DNA from 2 places in the Paenibacillus sp. y28 genome. Region 2 is predicted to be linked to the other one. Evidence: riboswitches for the same ligand, from Rfam matches in the RefSeq annotation. Region 2 holds a riboswitch; the other holds the start of a gene.

Region 1 (7,895 bases), on a different contig from region 2:
CAAGCGTTGCTGGAAGGACGGGTAGAGGAGCGGGAGCGACAGGTGAAATACATGAGCTACATTTACCGGAAGTCCGCCCAAGTGACCAGGCTTATTCACAACATGCTGGATTTCCTCAAAATTGATTCGCCCGACTATGTCATACGGCTGGAACAGAGCGAAATCGGCGACTTCCTGCGGGAGGTCGTCGCTGATGTGTACGGGGACATCGAGCAAAAAAAGTTCGTGCTGCAGCTTTATATCCCCGATCAGCCGATCTATGCTGTTTACGATGCCGAGCTGCTATCCAGTGTCATCCAAAACCTGATTGGCAACGCGCTAACCTACAATCCGCCGGAAACACGCTTACGGGTGCAGCTTATCCCGGCCGAGACGGAGGTTATTATCGAAATCGCCGATACCGGTATCGGAATTCCAAAGCCGCTATGGAATACCATCTTCGATCCGTTCGTGCGCAAGGATGAAGCCCGGACCGGAGAAGTCGGAACCGGGCTCGGACTATCTATTGCCAAAAAAAACACAGAGAAAATGGGAGGCACGCTGGAGCTTCGCGATCAAGGACAGGAAGTAACTGTGTTCACGATTCGGCTGAGGAGGAAGCTGGACGAGCAGCCACGCTTAAACAGGCGATAGGCGGCGGGTTGAAGTGAATACTCTCCTTAATTACGAGAAATTGCAAGTCCCTGCCGGCTTGGGGCTTGTTTTTATTGTCAATGAGGCATGAGGAAGGACAGGCGCGCTGGAAGCTTTATTTTATCGTAGAAAGTCCGGCGCCGGGGAGCAGTCGGCATAGTAGCTCTATCTTTATATCAACCCAACCGGAAGCGGCAGCTGCGGCAAAACTATTTTTCTGCCCGGCTTTTGAAGCCATATCGGTCGCTGCTTGCAAGTGTCCAAGCGGGTTTGCTCTTGCCCACATATACTAATCTATCTGCGACAGGAAACAGCCGAGAGAGGGCGAATGCAATACATTCTCCAAGGGCGCGTAGGCATCTTCTTGGCAAAAGAAGAGTACGGCCTGACCAGAAGCCAGTTCTTCTGATCGGGGAGCGGGCCGCTGCAGCTTTTATTGCTGAATTCAGTTTTGGCATCCGGGATCGCTTAGTGAGCGGTTCCCCATATAACTTCATATTTACGATCAAATTGTCATGATTTCAAGCAAACAAGCCGGAGGTAGAGCGATGAAGAGAGCGGTTGGGATTTTACTTGACGCTTCGATGTATCACGGTATTCCCCGCAAGAAAACCGGTTATGAACGTATTTCATTGTATAACCGGGCGGCCAAACAGCTGGGCCTGAAGCCGTACTATATGACGCTTGCCCAAATAAATCATACCTCGGCACAAAGCTTTACGTACAGCGGCGGCCGGTATGCCAAGGTCAAGCACCAAATCCCTCCGGTGATTCATAATCGGGCATTCACGGCAACGGCTCAATTACGACAACGGCTTACGTCCCTGGCTAAAAAAAGCGTTGTATTCAACCGGAAAAACCGGTTTAGCAAATACGAGATTAACCGGCTGCTTTCCGGAAATGACCGTCTTCGCAGCTATGTTCCGGCTACCTGGAAGTATTCAAGAGGCAAGCTGGCTCAGGTGCTGAAAAATCGTACGCCGCTTTTTATCAAGCCCGCCAGCGGCAGTGTAGGGGACGGTATTTTCAAGATCGAGAACGCTCCCGGAGGGAAATACTTGATTCGGGGAAAACAAGGAAAGCCTCTGCACAAAACGCTTCAGCAAACGCTTGCCTGTATGGACCGAATGATTAGAGGCAGAAGCTATATTATTCAGGAGGCAATTCCCTTAGCCACGCATCAAGGAAGGCCGTATGATCTGCGTGTCTCCGTGCAGCGCGGCCCCCTGGGATCGTGGCAGGTTACAGGAATGGTCGGCAAGGTGGCTGCAGCCGGGAAGCATGTCACGAATGTGGCCAAAGGCGGAAAAGTTAAACCCTGCGCCAAGCTGTTTCAGGGCAGCGGATTTTCGGAGAAGGCTGTAACGAGGGAAGTGAAGCAAGCGTCCTTGAAAATAGCGGCTTTTCTCGGCAAGAAGCTTCCCCATTTGGCGGATATCGGTCTCGATATGGGGGTCGAGAAGGGCGGGGCTGTCAAATTTATTGAAATGAACGGCCGGGATCAGCGGATTACGTTTCAGAAAGCGGGGCTGGAAAAAGCATTTTATCAGACGTATTTAACCCCGCTGCGGTATGCCCATTTTCTAATGAGCGGGAAGAAGCGCAGAGGTTGACGAAGATGCCTGCAGCAGCGGAATAAATCCGATGAACTTGATATGAAAAAGAGTATTGATTTTTTTCGCGTGACGTTTTATGATAAACTGTAAAGAACGTTGCAACAGTTCGAACCAATTCCATGTAAACAAGTTGTTAAAAACAAAATATATCGATCTTCGGGGTAGGGTGAAATTCCCAACCGGCGGTGATGTTTCTTCACAGAAACAAGCCCGCGACTCCTCGGCCTGTACTTGGCCAAGGACTGACTTGGTGAGATTCCAAGGCCGACGGTAAAGTCCGGATGGTAGAAGATCACAGTAAATTTATCAGGTGCTGCTGACAGCGGCACAGGTAGATTTATTTGATTTGCCCCGTTTTGCGCAGCTTGCGCGAAACGGGGCTTTTTTTACCGAACGCTCCCTGGACTCAGAAGGGGTTAATGAACATGAACAACGCTTCTACATTGACAGCGGTGCATTACAGACGCCGCATTAAACCGGAATTTTGGCTCGTCGTTCTAGGGGCGGCTCTGTGGGGGGTTGACCCGTTATTCCGTATCATTCTCCTGAACTCGCTCACATCCACCCAAATTGTGCTGCTGGAGCACCTGATATTGTTTCTTGTGGCTGCACCGGTGCTGTGGCGGCACCGAGCGGAGCTGCGGGGACTGAAGGCAGCACATTTGGGCGCACTTCTATTCATATCCTGGGGCGGCTCGGCGCTGGCTACGATTTTGTTTACACAGGGGCTTGCTCATGGCGACCTGAACGTCGTTCTGCTGCTGCAGAAGCTGCAGCCGCTGTTTGCGATTATTTTGGCCAGATACCTGCTGAAAGAAAAGCTGCCCCGCCTGTTCGGCAATCTCGTCGTGCTCGCGCTGGCTGGTACGTATCTGCTTACCTTCGGCTGGACGCTGCCGGTTGGCGGACTGAGTGATTTTGTGCAGATGGGCAGCGTGTTGTCCATCGGAGCGGCGCTGCTATGGGGCGGCTCTACGGTGATGGGCCGTTATATGCTGGGAAAAATGTCGTATGAGACCGTGACGGCGCTGCGGTTCATTCTCGCATTGCCGCTGCTGATCGTCATTACAAGCCTGGAGGGGCAAGGCTGGAGCTTCCCGGCCGAGATGTCCCGGAAGGGGCTTGTGCTCCTGAATCTGGTGCTGCAGGCGCTGCTGCCCGGACTGCTCAGCCTGCTTGTCTACTACAAAGGGCTTAGCGGGATCAAAGCTTCTTATGCGACACTCGCGGAATTAAGCTTCCCGATGGTCGGAGTGCTCATAAACTGGGTTGTGTTCCACCAAATGATTACCATGCCCCAGGCAATCGGATTTATCCTCATTTGGCTTACTTTGTATCTGATTTCCAGGCAAAGAGAATAGAAGAACGGCTTCGTTTCCATGATCGGGAACGAAGCTTTTTTTTGCAGTTTCCTGCGGAAAACAGGGCAGGGTTCTCTTTTTATGTTTTATTCTGATAATGCTGGTACAATGAAGGTGATGGAAGATTGTGCAAGTTACTCGTTTGATAAATAGGGGAAGAGAGATGATGTTTACATCGTTCAAGACATGATGATCCTATAATCCAAATGAGGAGCGATTTATGTGGCAAGGATTCCAGTAATAAAAGCAATGGGACCAATGCTTAAAGAACTGTACCAGAATCCTGAAACGGGATGTATAAGTACAGAGTAAATTTTTTGAGCTGGAGAGGGATCACTTTAGTACAATACTGGAGAACTTACGAAACAGCTTGAGAACTATGCCCGGGGTGGCACTTATCTTGAACAATGGAAAAAATTTAATAAATCGGCTGGAACGGATGGAACAGTAGGGATTTATCGTGAAACGTACATGATTGAACCCGGACAATATGAATGTATTTATGGAAATATGCCTAAATTCGGTATGAGTGGATTCAGATAAGTAATGTAAAGCTAGCCAAGGTCATTAGAGAAAATGCAAGGAAGAATCTGGAGAGAACATAAAGTAGAAAGTCCACCCATAAATCATTTAAGTGCAGGTGACCACACATCAAAATACTGTTTATATGCAGCCGCAATAAGTGGCGCAGTTTAACAGCAGAGAAGATTTTTGACGGATTCAATGGGTAGGAATTAATTGAAATTTTGAAATCAAGAGTATCTGAATATATAGAAGTGCCCGAATAAGAAGCTCTTGTAGCGGCTTAACGGGCTTGATGCATCAATTTTTGGATTTTTGTGTAAATTACTGTACAATAAACGTATAACGGACAGCTTCGCATTTTATAAAATCCAGGGAGGGACCCTCATGAGAGAATTGATTGGCAGAGCGGTCGCATTAGGGCTCGGATTGGCAGTTACAAGTAAGGAACAGGTGGAAAAGACAGTGGAGGAGCTTGTAAAAAAAGGGGAGGTCAGCCGTCAGGAGTCCTCCTCGTTTGTTGACGAGCTGCTGCGTAAAGGAGAGGAAGCACGGGCCCGCATGGATGCGACTGTACAGGAGCGGGTGCAGTCCTTCCTGGAGGAGCAGCACATTGCAACGAAGCGGGACGTGGAACGTCTGGAGCAGCGGATTGCTCTGCTGGAGCAGCAGCTGAAGCGGCAAGAGGATGCGGAAGGCCGGGACCGGACAGAGGAATAGTCCACGGAGAGCGGGTCCCGATGGGCAGGAGGCAGCTTGATGATAGGAAGCAAAAAAATTCGGCAACTGCACCGGTTTAGAAAAATAGGGATGGTGCTTGCCCGTAACGGCTTCGGCTTCATCGCCAGTGAGCTTGGCTTTACGGAGAAGTTTGCTGTCGTGCGGGGGAAGGGTCAGCAGGATATCCATAAGAAGACGCTCGGAGAGCGGATTCGCCTTTTGCTGGAGGATTTGGGGCCTACTTATGTCAAGTTAGGGCAAATTGCCAGCACCCGGCCCGATTTGGTCCCGGCATCGATTATCTCGGAGCTGGAGCGGCTTCAGGATCATGTATCCCCCTTTTCTTATGAAGAGGTGGCTGCTATTATCGAAGCCGAGCTGATGGCGCCGGTGGAGGAGGTATTCGCCGATTTCTGCAAAGCGCCGATCGCCTCCGCCTCCATCGGCCAGGTTCACCGGGCCGTCCTGCATGATGGAACACAGGTCGCTGTGAAGGTGCAGCGGCCTCACATCCGTTCTGTCATTGAGACAGACCTGGACATAATTACCCAGTTCGCCAAGCTGGCGGAGAGCAGGCTGGAATGGGCCCGGCGCTACCGGCTGAGCGATATGATGGAAGAGATAGCCAAGGCGCTGCTGACCGAGCTGGATTACGGAGCGGAAGTGCGGAATGCGGATAAATTCGCCTCCCGAAACCAGATGAAGGACCAAATCGTCATTCCCGGCGTATATGTCGAGTACTCTACCCGAAAAGTGCTGACGATGGAGTTTGTTGAAGGGATTCGGCTGAACGACAGGAGCCGATTGGAAGAAGCCGGGCATGATCGATCCCGGCTGGCGGAGCGCTTCGCGAAGGTCATTTTGCACCAGGTGCTGATAGACGGTTTTTTCCATGGCGATCCGCATCCTGGCAATGTGCTGGTGCTCTCCGACGGCAGGCTGGCGCTGCTGGATTTCGGCATGGTAGGTCGGTTGTCCCCGGAGATGAAGAAGCAGATGGCTGCTTTTGTCATTGCGCTGCGCAATCAGAAATCAAGCGGGGTTATCCGGGCCATATCCAAGATGGGCATCGTGCCGGAGGATGTGGACCGGGCGCAGCTTCGCATGGATGTGGAGGAGCTGCGGGAGAAGTACTACCAGGTTCCGTTCAGCCAAATCCGGCTCGGAGAGGCGGTCAACGAATTGTTCTCGCTGGCGCTTCAGCACCGTATCGTCATTCCGACCGAGATGACGCTGCTCGGCAAGACGCTGCTGACGATGGAAGGGGTCGTCACGGCGCTGGACCCGGAATTCAGCGTTTTCGACGTGGCCGAGCCGTTCGGCCGCCGTCTGATGCGGGATCAGCTGGACCCGCGGGAAATGATGAGCCAGTGGATGGACGGCATCCCGGAATATATGGACCTGGTCATGGAAGCGCCGCATATTCTCAAGGATATGGCCTCGGTGGTCAAAAAAGGCAAAGTCGGGGTAGAGCTGTCTACTCCAGAGATGAACACATTCTTCCGCAAGCTCGATCAGATCAGCAATAAGATGTCGTTCAGCATCGTGCTGCTTTCTCTGAGCATTGTGATGGCCGGGCTGATCATCGGCTCGTCGATGAACCATCAAAGCACGATGCTCTGGAGAATTCCGGTCATCGAAATCGGCTTTGTTATCGCCTCGGTTTTGTTTTTGTGGCTTATTTATGCGATTCTCCGATCCGGCCGGTTTTAGCTCCTTTGAATCCGACATGATAAGCTGGCTTTCGACAAGAAATGTTCACATTTTAAACGAAATGCATTGCTAGTCAACGTATGGTATCATTAGAGAAAACGTAGAAGCTATTTTTGGAGGGAGCACTCATTACTACTAACGTTGTTCTGAATGATGCAATGACCATGCTGCAACAAACAAGCCGGACTTTTTATATTCCGATTAGCCGTTTAACGCCGGGTTTGAAGGAGGCTGTATCCTCCGCCTATTTATGTATGCGGGCCATTGATGAGATCGAGGATGATGCGGACCTCGCAGGGACGATCAAAGCCGAGCTGCTGCAGGGTGTGCACGATGCCATACAAGCCCCCGATATGGCTGAGGCGGTCCAGAAGGTGCTGTCCCCTTATAAGGATGTGCTGCCTGAAGTAACACTGCGGCTTCATGAATGGGCGCTGTTGTGTCCGCCGACCGTGGCGCCGACAATTTACGGTTACATTGCCCGCATGTCCAAGCAGATGGCCGAATGGGTGAATGTCGGCTGGAATATTAAAACGGAAGAAGAGCTGGACGGCTACACGTACAGTGTAGCGGGCATGGTCGGGGAGATGTTATCGGAGATTTGGCTTTGGTATGACGGCACAACCTCCGATATGACGAAGGCGGTTGCCTTTGGCCGCGGCTTGCAGGCGGTCAATATTTTGCGGAACCGGACGGAGGACTTGGAACGCGGTGTCGATTTTTATCCGGATGGCTGGGGCTCCAAGGAAATGCTCCACTATACCCGCCGCAACCTGAAGCTGGCCGACGAATACATTGCTGAGCTGAAGGAAGGACCGGCAATGGAATTTTGCAAAATTCCGCTGGCGCTGGCTCATGCGACTGTGAAGCTGATTTCCGCGGGCGGCAACAAGCTAACGAGAGACACGGTTTTAAAAATTGTGAACCGGATCACCGGATAATTCCGGCAGCCGGTTCATGGAACGAGAAGAAGGGGCCGCTCCGGCAAAGCTGGGGCGGCTTTTTTGACTGTGAACAGCTTCCCGCGAGGAATAGCCGTGTATTTAACAAATAACAGCATGTTCGCCCCCCCAAAAAAATTCCATTCACTACCACCTGCCAGGGGTGCGGAATGTGAGGTGTATGACGGCGGGCAGCGGCTTAAGCCAGAATGGCTTCTGCGTCCTGAACGAGGGAAGCGACAATCTCACCGGCGGTTTGGCCTGTGGTCAACAGCCGGGTTCCCTGGCCGGCCCACAACGACATATAGTCGGGATTATTCTGCCGGGCGGCGGCGCTGCGGATGTCGCGGGTGGCCGTATTTTGTGTCGGGAAGGGCAGGGGCTCCGTC
Region 2 (7,895 bases):
AAAAGCAGTGTGCCGCCCTTCTCATCCAGCAGATCCACCAGCTGTCGCATCCGGTCCCTGACTGAGATTTCGTCGCGTTGAATACGCGCGACTGAATTGCGGCTCTGGGCGCGCTTCATCGCTTTTTGAAAAGCTATCACCAAATCGGCAAGCCGAAGCCCGCGTACCGGGTTGTCCTCCAGTTCAGGGATGAACGCTGACAAATCCTCCGGTTCGCGGGTGTAAATGAGGCTGCGCTCCACTTCTTTCTCCCGCAGCTCTTCGGCAATGCTTTTAAATTTGCGGTATTCGATCAGCTTCTGAACCAGCTCGGCCCTCGGGTCGAGGTCCTCATCCTCGTAGTCGCCCATATCCAGCTCAATAATCGGCGGCTTGGGCAAGAGCATCTTGCTCTTGATGGACAGCAATGTCGCCGCCATAACCAGAAATTCGCTCGTAATCTCCAGCTCCAGCTCCTGCATCGTCCCCAAATACTCCATATATTGATCCGTTATGGTGCTGACCGGAATATCGTAAATATCCACTTCGTTCTTCTCAATTAAATGAAGCAGCAAATCCAGGGGGCCCTCAAACGTATCCAGTTTATATAATACCTTGGTCAAGCCTGGCGCCCTCCTGTTCTTAATTTATTTGGCTACAGCTGTTTGCTCAGGTTCACCATTTCAATAGCGGTTACGGCAGCTTCCCAGCCTTTGTTCCCCGCTTTCGTGCCGGCACGCTCTACGGCCTGCTCGATGGAATCTACGGTCAATACGCCAAAGATCGTCGGCACGCCGGTTTTCAGTCCAATCGCCGCAACACCTTTGGCCGCTTCGTTGCACACATAGTCAAAATGCGGGGTCGATCCGCGGATAACCGCTCCAAGTGTGATCACCGCATCATATTTGCCGCTCTCCGCCATTTTTTGAGCGATGAACGGAATTTCAAATGCACCCGGAACCCAAGCAACCGCAATCTCTTCTTCCTGCACACCATGGCGCTTCAAGGCGTCCAATGCGCCTCCGAGCAGCTTCGTGGAAATAAATTCATTAAACCGACCAACAACGATGCCGTATCTGAGATTGTTCGAAATTAAATGGCCTTCAAATATAGTGATGTTCGACATAGGATAGCTACCTTCCTTCTTTTTATTAAAATTTAGTTGAAAAAGCGCCTTACTCCAGGTTCAGCATATGGCCGAGCTTCAGCTTCTTGGCGCGTAAATAATTCGAATTGCCGTCTTTAAGCTCCATTTGCAGCGGCACCCGCTCGGTCACCTTCAGCCCGTAGCCGTCCAGAGCAACGATTTTGCGCGGGTTGTTGGTAAGCAGCCGGATTTGGCGTACACCCACATCCCTCAAAATTTGGGCCCCGATGCCATAATCGCGCAAATCGGGAGCAAAGCCAAGCTTCAGGTTGGCGTCAACCGTGTCCAGCCCCTGGTCCTGCAGCACGTACGCTTTGAGCTTGTTAATCAGGCCGATGCCCCGGCCTTCCTGACGCAAATAAACGAGCACGCCGCTGCCTGCCTCATTAATCTGCTGAAGTGCAGCAGCCAGCTGCTGTCCGCAGTCGCAGCGTTCGGAATGAAACACGTCCCCGGTCAGGCATTCCGAGTGCATCCGCACGAGTGCCGGCGTGTCCGGGTCGATGGTTCCTTTTACAAGCGCCACGTGCTCCTTCTGATCGACCTCATTGCTATATGCAATGACCTGGAACGTCCCGAAGTCGGTCGGAAGCGAAGCTTCAACCTCCCGCTTCACCAGCATTTCTTTCTCATTCCGGTAACGGATTAGCTCTTGAATCGTAATCAGCTTCAGGCTATGCTTACCGGCGATTTCGGCAAGGTCCGGCACGCGTGCCATCGTCCCGTCTTCCTTGATCACCTCGCAGATGACAGCAGCCGGGTACGAGCCGCACATTCTCGCAAGATCTACGGCCGCTTCCGTATGGCCCGCCCTGCGAAGAACGCCGCCTTTTTTGGCAATCAGCGGAAAAATATGCCCCGGACGCCGGAAATCCTCAGGCTTCGTCTCCCCATGAATCAGGGCGTACACGGTTTGGGAGCGCTCATGGGCGGATATGCCTGTAGTTGTGGCGTTGTAGTCTACGGAGACGGTAAACGCTGTTCCGTGATAATCCGTGTTATGGGCGACCATGGGCGGCAAATCCAGCTCATGTGCCCGCTCCTCCGTAATCGGCACGCAGACGAGACCGCGGCCTTCCTTAATCATGAAGTTAATGGCCTCCGGGGTAGCCTGATCCGCCAGAACGATAAAGTCGCCTTCATTCTCCCGATCCTCATCGTCTACCACGATGATGACCTTGCCCTGCTTCAAATCCTCCAGAGCCGCCTCGATGCTGTCGAATCGAATAGATGCTTCCATATGGTTCTCCTCCTTTTCACTGCACACCGTCACATAAAACCATTATCCGCCAGAAACTGGGCGCTCAGTCCTCCGTTCGGACGGCCTGCGCCCTTTTCCTGCTCCATATGCTCGACGAGCGGGCCTCCTGCGCCGAAAGCAAGCAGCCGCTCGACATATTTACCGAGTACATCACATTCTATATTGACCGAATCCCCCGCTTCACGTTGCAGAAGCACCGTCTCCACCAGCGTATGGGGAATCACCGAAACGGTAAAATGCTGCGTTCCCGCCTCCACCACGGTCAGGCTGATTCCGTCAAGCGTTATCGAGCCGCGGGGGACAACATATTTCATCACCTGGCGGTCCTCCGGTTCAATCCGGAACACAACCGCATTCTCTTCGCGGCTTCGGTTCAGAATGCGTCCAACGGTATCCACGTGGCCCTGCACATGATGACCGCCGAAGCGCCGGCCCATCGTCATGGCCCGCTCCAGGTTTACCCGGCTCCCGGGGGACAGCTCCCGCAGTGTCGTTTGCCGGAATGTCTCCGGCATGACATCCACGGAGAATTGCTGGCGGTCAAATTCAATGACCGTCAGGCAAACCCCATTGACTGCAATACTGTCCCCCAGTTGAACATCCTCAAGTATTTTGCGTGCCTCCAGCGTCAGAATCAACGACTGGCCTCGACGGTGCACCCGCCGCAGCGTACCGATTTCTTCAATTAGTCCGGTAAACATGCGCCCTCACTCCTCTTCGCTTTCGCTTGCTTCAGCCTCCGGCTCAGGGTAACGGGGATAACCGCTAATGCACACATCATCGCCGAACCGGGCTACGTCAACGCGGTCAAGCTCCAAAGCGTCAGCCATCAGCTCCGCCCCGCCCAAAGTGAAGTTGGAGGGAGCCTGCAGCCCGCCGATAATTTTCGGGGCATAAAACAACAGGATTTTGTCAATGAGCCGTGCCTCGAGCATCGCCCCGTTCAGACGTCCCCCGCCCTCCAGGAGTATCGATCCGATTTCCCTCTCGCCCAGCAGCTTCATGGCCAGCTTCAGATCAACCTGAGGCCCATCCCCGCACTTCAGCACTTCCACACCATGCGCGTTGAGCCTCATAATCTGCTCAATGGACGCCTGCTTCGTCGTAAGAAGCAGCGTCTTGGCCGTCGTATCCTGAACGACCCTGGAGTCCAGCGGCAGGCGCAGCCTGGAATCGACAATGACGCGCAGCGGATGCTGGCCCTCAGCCGGTGTTCTCGTAGTCAATTGCGGGTCATCCGCCAATATCGTATCGACTCCGACCATAATCGCTTGATGCTGATGGCGCAGCGTATGTACGTAGGCGCGGGAGGCTTCACCGGTAATCCATTTGCTGTCCCCTGTCCGGGACGCAATCTTGCCATCAAGCGTGCAGGCCGTTTTGAGTGTTACAAACGGCATGTTATTTTGAATAAATTTGAAGAACCGTTCGTTGAGGCGCAGCGCCTCCTGCTCCAGCACCCCAACCTTCACTTCAATTCCGTTGCTGCGTAAACGGGCAATTCCCTTTCCGGCTACCTGCGGATTAGGATCGGTGCAAGCCACAACCACCCGGGCGACCTTCTCCACAATCAAACGGTCACTGCACGGCGGCGTACGCCCATGATGGCTGCATGGCTCCAGAGTGACATAAGCTGTGCTGCCCTGCGCCTCTTGCCCCGCCATTTGCAGGGCGTTAATTTCCGCATGATGGGACCCGCGCTGCAAATGCGCGCCCATGCCGATAATTTTGCCGTTCTTGACAAGCACGCAGCCTACTACCGGATTAATCCCGGTTTGGCCGGTGCACGCTTCCGCCATTTGCAGCGCCAGCCGCATATAAAATTCATCGTTCAAAACTTCCGGATGAATAGCCCTTCCCCTCCTCCTACAGTTATCCTGCAGATCCCGCACGACTGATATCAGGTATCTTCCTATGGCTTCTTCAGACAGCTTCTTCCCAAACCTAAAAAAGCCCGCTTTGCATCGCAAAGGGGCGTGGGATATGCGCAAAATAAGTCGCTGTATTCACAAGATGGCTGAAGCTAACAACCGGTTGAGGCTGCTCTTCAGCCGTCCATAAATAGACGGTCCTTCCGCCTTGTAATTCAAATAAAAACACACCAAACAAGCTTCGCCTGTCCGGGAGCTCCCATTTTCTTGCAAAGGCAGTCCGTTCGCGACCCGCGTCCCTTCTCCCATCCAGACTATACTGTCGGTCCCGGATTCGCACCAGGTCGGCCTCACGGCATGCGCCTTCATTACGAAAGCTCATGCTGTTCGGTTCACGGACTCATTCCTCCCCTATCCGGGAGAAAAACACCGCCGGTCGGGAATTACACCCGGCCCCGAAGTTACGCAAAACAAATATGAAGTTTCTAGTTCTGGTTACATGCATAATAACACCAATAAAAAAATAAAGCAAGACAGCTTCACCGCATGAATCAACAAAAACCGTCATTTTAAACCTTTCACGTCAAGGTTGCTTACACCAAAAATTCCGACATGATACGATCGATGTCAAAAGGACCGGTCCAGCTGCTTCTGGGCAGGGAATTTCCGCACGCCCAGTCGATAAACGTTTATACTCCCGTGTATATCTCCTGTTATATAAATGCTAATGTCCCCCGCCCCCTATACAAGCTAATACCTACCAGCATAGTCAAGACCGGAAAATATTTCAATTGTTTCTTAAAGACTAGGCTTTAGGGAACACAAAAAAGCAGCCCGCATGAAATGCAGACTGCTCTTTTTGTTATAAAACCGTGTTGGGTAATTAAACCTCCACGACTTCAACCTTCTCCATACGGTCACGGCCTTGGAAGGCATCCACATGCTCCATACCTTTGGACACTTTGCCAAAAACGGTATGAACGCCGTCCAGATGCGGCTGCGGCTGGTAAGCGATGTAGAACTGGCTGCCGCCAGTGTTGCGGCCGGCATGCGCCATGGCCAGCGACCCGCGCTCATGCTTGTTCGGGTTGATTTCGCAGTTGATTTGGTAGCCTGGACCGCCCATGCCAGTACCGTTCGGGCAGCCGCCTTGCGCTACGAAGCCCGGAATGACGCGATGGAATACGAGTCCATTATAGAAACCGCTGTTAGCCAGCTTTTCAAAGTTTGCCACTGTGTTAGGAGCATCTTGATCAAACAGATCGATAACAACCTCTCCACCGTTAGCCAATGTAATTTTTGCTTGTTTTGCCACGATAATCACTCCTTCGAATATGCTTTTATCCGGAAAACGGATTAGTTGGATACAGCTTGCTTCGTCAAACGCTCCGGAATGACGTCATTGCCGGCAACATCTTGGTACGATTCACGTTTTACCACGAGATCTGCCTGGCCGTCCTTAACGAACACCACAGCTGGCTTACGCAGACGGTTGTAGTTGCTTGCCATCGCGTAGTTGTAAGCGCCTGTGCAAGAAACCGCCAGCACATCGCCGCTTTGTACCTTCGGCAGATTCAAATCCCAGATAAGCATGTCGCCGCTCTCGCAGCATTTGCCCGCAACCGATACGACTTCCTCATTTGCCTCATTCGCACGGTTAGCGAGGATTGCTTCATACTTGGATTCATACAAGGCCGGACGAGGGTTATCTGTCATGCCGCCGTCTACAGCGACGTATTTACGCACGCCAGGAATTTCTTTGGATGTACCGACCGTGTACAAGGTCGTACCGGCATCCCCTACGATGCTGCGGCCCGGCTCAACCCAGATCTCAGGCGTCGGGTAGCTGTAGTTGTCGAAGTTATCCTTGATGGCGTCTGTGATCGCTTGTACATACTGTGCAACCGGAAGCGGAGTATCTCCATCTACATAGCGGATGCCGAAGCCGCCGCCCAGATTGATGACCTGGAAGGTCACATTCAGCTCGTCGCGCACTTTGGCTGCGAATTTGGATACTTTGTCAGCCGCCATGCGGAAGCCTTCAACCTCGAAAATTTGCGACCCGATGTGGGAGTGAACGCCCAGCAGCTGCAGGTTCGGACGCTTGGAAGCCTCTTCAACCGCTTTGTAAGCCGAGCCGTTGCCCAGGTCAAAGCCGAATTTGGAATCGGTTTGGCCTGTGGAAATGTACTCGTGCGTATGAGCTTCAACCCCAGGCGTAATGCGGAGCAAAATTTTGACCTGTTGGCCTTTTTCTCCAGCAATGTGGTTCAGCATATCCAGCTCAACGAAGTTATCCACAACGAAGCAGCCGATTTTGGCATCAATTGCCATTTCGATTTCTTCTACGGTTTTATTGTTGCCGTGGAAGTGAATGCGATCCACCGGGAATCCGGCCTGCAATGCAGTATACAGCTCGCCGTCGGAAACAATGTCCAGCGACATGCCTTCCTGCTCGGCAACGCGGCACATCGCCTGCACGCAGAACGCCTTGGAAGCGTAGGCTACCTGGAACTTCAAGCCGGACGCCTTGAATGCGTCCACATATTCTTTGCAGCGCTGGCGAATCAACGCTTCATCAAAAACATAAAGCGGCGTGCCGAACTGCTCCACCAGCTGAGTGGAATCGCAGCCGCCGATTGTCAAATGGCCTTTATCGTTAATTTTGCTTGTCCCATGCAAATACATCGGTTTGTCTCCTCTTCATCACGAAAATTTCACTTTCTCGACCTATGGCTGTAATTGTTCTCGCCATACAATAACAATAACTTATCATAGCCTCGCCGAAAAGCCAATGGATTTCTGGCGACTTTTTTTGCACTTTTTTACAGCTATGCACCAAAAGCGATAGCCGTTAAACGTCCGAAACCGAACAATTAGCCGTTATTCGGCCGGGTACGGACACGACACCCTGCTCCAGGAGACATGAAGAGCAGGCGCAGCCGGGACATCGCCCTTTCCCGCACCGCGCGCAGCTCCCAGCGCGCGGTGTTTCGCTGCATGCCGGCGGTCGGCCGACCACATTCGCATGTTCAATTGCTTTTTCGCGGCTGGCGGGTGCTGTCGTAGGCTTTGGTAATGCTCGGCCGTTCAATGTCCCATTGGACCGGCTTGCGGATAATAAGCGATATCAAGCCTTTCAAGTGGAATGGAATGAATGGCCACAAAAACGGAGAGTTGTAAGAGCGCTGCAGAGCAAGCATGATTACCCACAGCGTAGCGCCGATGATAAGGCCCGGCACCTTGAATGCGGCGGCAAGGACAAGCAGCGCCAGCCGTACGATGCGGTTGGCCAGACCCAGCTCATAGCTCGGCGTCGCAAACATTCCGATCGAGGCTACGGCCATATACAGAATGACCTCATTGACGAACAAGCCCGTTTTAACTGCAATATCCCCAATCAGAATCGCCGCGACCAGCCCCATCGCCACCGCTATCGGCTGCGGCGTATGAACAGCAGCCATCCGCATCATGTCCACGCCGATTTCCACAATGACAAATTGCAGCAGGAGCGGAAGCTTCCCTTCCTCCTGCGGGCCGAGAAACTCCAGTCCGGCGGGCTTTAACTCCGGATTCATCACCATGAGAAACCAGAGCGGCAGCAGAAAAAGCGACGCCCAAATCCCGATATACCTCA

What was found. Region 2 has a riboswitch for FMN ahead of ribD (bifunctional diaminohydroxyphosphoribosylaminopyrimidine deaminase/5-amino-6-(5-phosphoribosylamino)uracil reductase RibD). Riboswitches for the same ligand answer to the same signal wherever they lie in the genome.
Region 1: another riboswitch for FMN. It lies ahead of WBG83_RS10910 (DMT family transporter); the one in region 2 lies ahead of ribD (bifunctional diaminohydroxyphosphoribosylaminopyrimidine deaminase/5-amino-6-(5-phosphoribosylamino)uracil reductase RibD).

What each region holds. Positions count from the first base shown of each region.
Region 1 covers NZ_JBBBNV010000011.1:21,552-29,446, reverse strand. Annotated here, with positions in the region: gene WBG83_RS10920 (sensor histidine kinase) at 1-633, shown strand, start outside; gene WBG83_RS10915 (YheC/YheD family protein) at 1,182-2,246, shown strand; FMN riboswitch at 2,398-2,546, shown strand; gene WBG83_RS10910 (DMT family transporter) at 2,675-3,610, shown strand; partial or broken gene WBG83_RS22615 (monooxygenase family protein) at 3,983-4,153, shown strand; gene WBG83_RS10905 (phasin family protein) at 4,520-4,852, shown strand; gene WBG83_RS10900 (ABC1 kinase family protein) at 4,892-6,565, shown strand; gene WBG83_RS10895 (phytoene/squalene synthase family protein) at 6,724-7,506, shown strand; gene WBG83_RS10890 (NAD(P)H-dependent flavin oxidoreductase) at 7,706-7,895, opposite strand, start outside.
Region 2 covers NZ_JBBBNV010000001.1:590,924-598,818, forward strand. Annotated here, with positions in the region: gene WBG83_RS02710 (segregation and condensation protein A) at 1-602, opposite strand, end outside; gene ribH (6,7-dimethyl-8-ribityllumazine synthase) at 635-1,105, opposite strand; gene WBG83_RS02720 (bifunctional 3,4-dihydroxy-2-butanone-4-phosphate synthase/GTP cyclohydrolase II) at 1,155-2,366, opposite strand; gene ribE (riboflavin synthase) at 2,396-3,088, opposite strand; gene ribD (bifunctional diaminohydroxyphosphoribosylaminopyrimidine deaminase/5-amino-6-(5-phosphoribosylamino)uracil reductase RibD) at 3,095-4,222, opposite strand; FMN riboswitch at 4,552-4,725, opposite strand; gene WBG83_RS02735 (peptidylprolyl isomerase) at 5,142-5,573, opposite strand; gene lysA (diaminopimelate decarboxylase) at 5,615-6,946, opposite strand; gene WBG83_RS02745 (spore germination protein) at 7,291-7,895, opposite strand, start outside.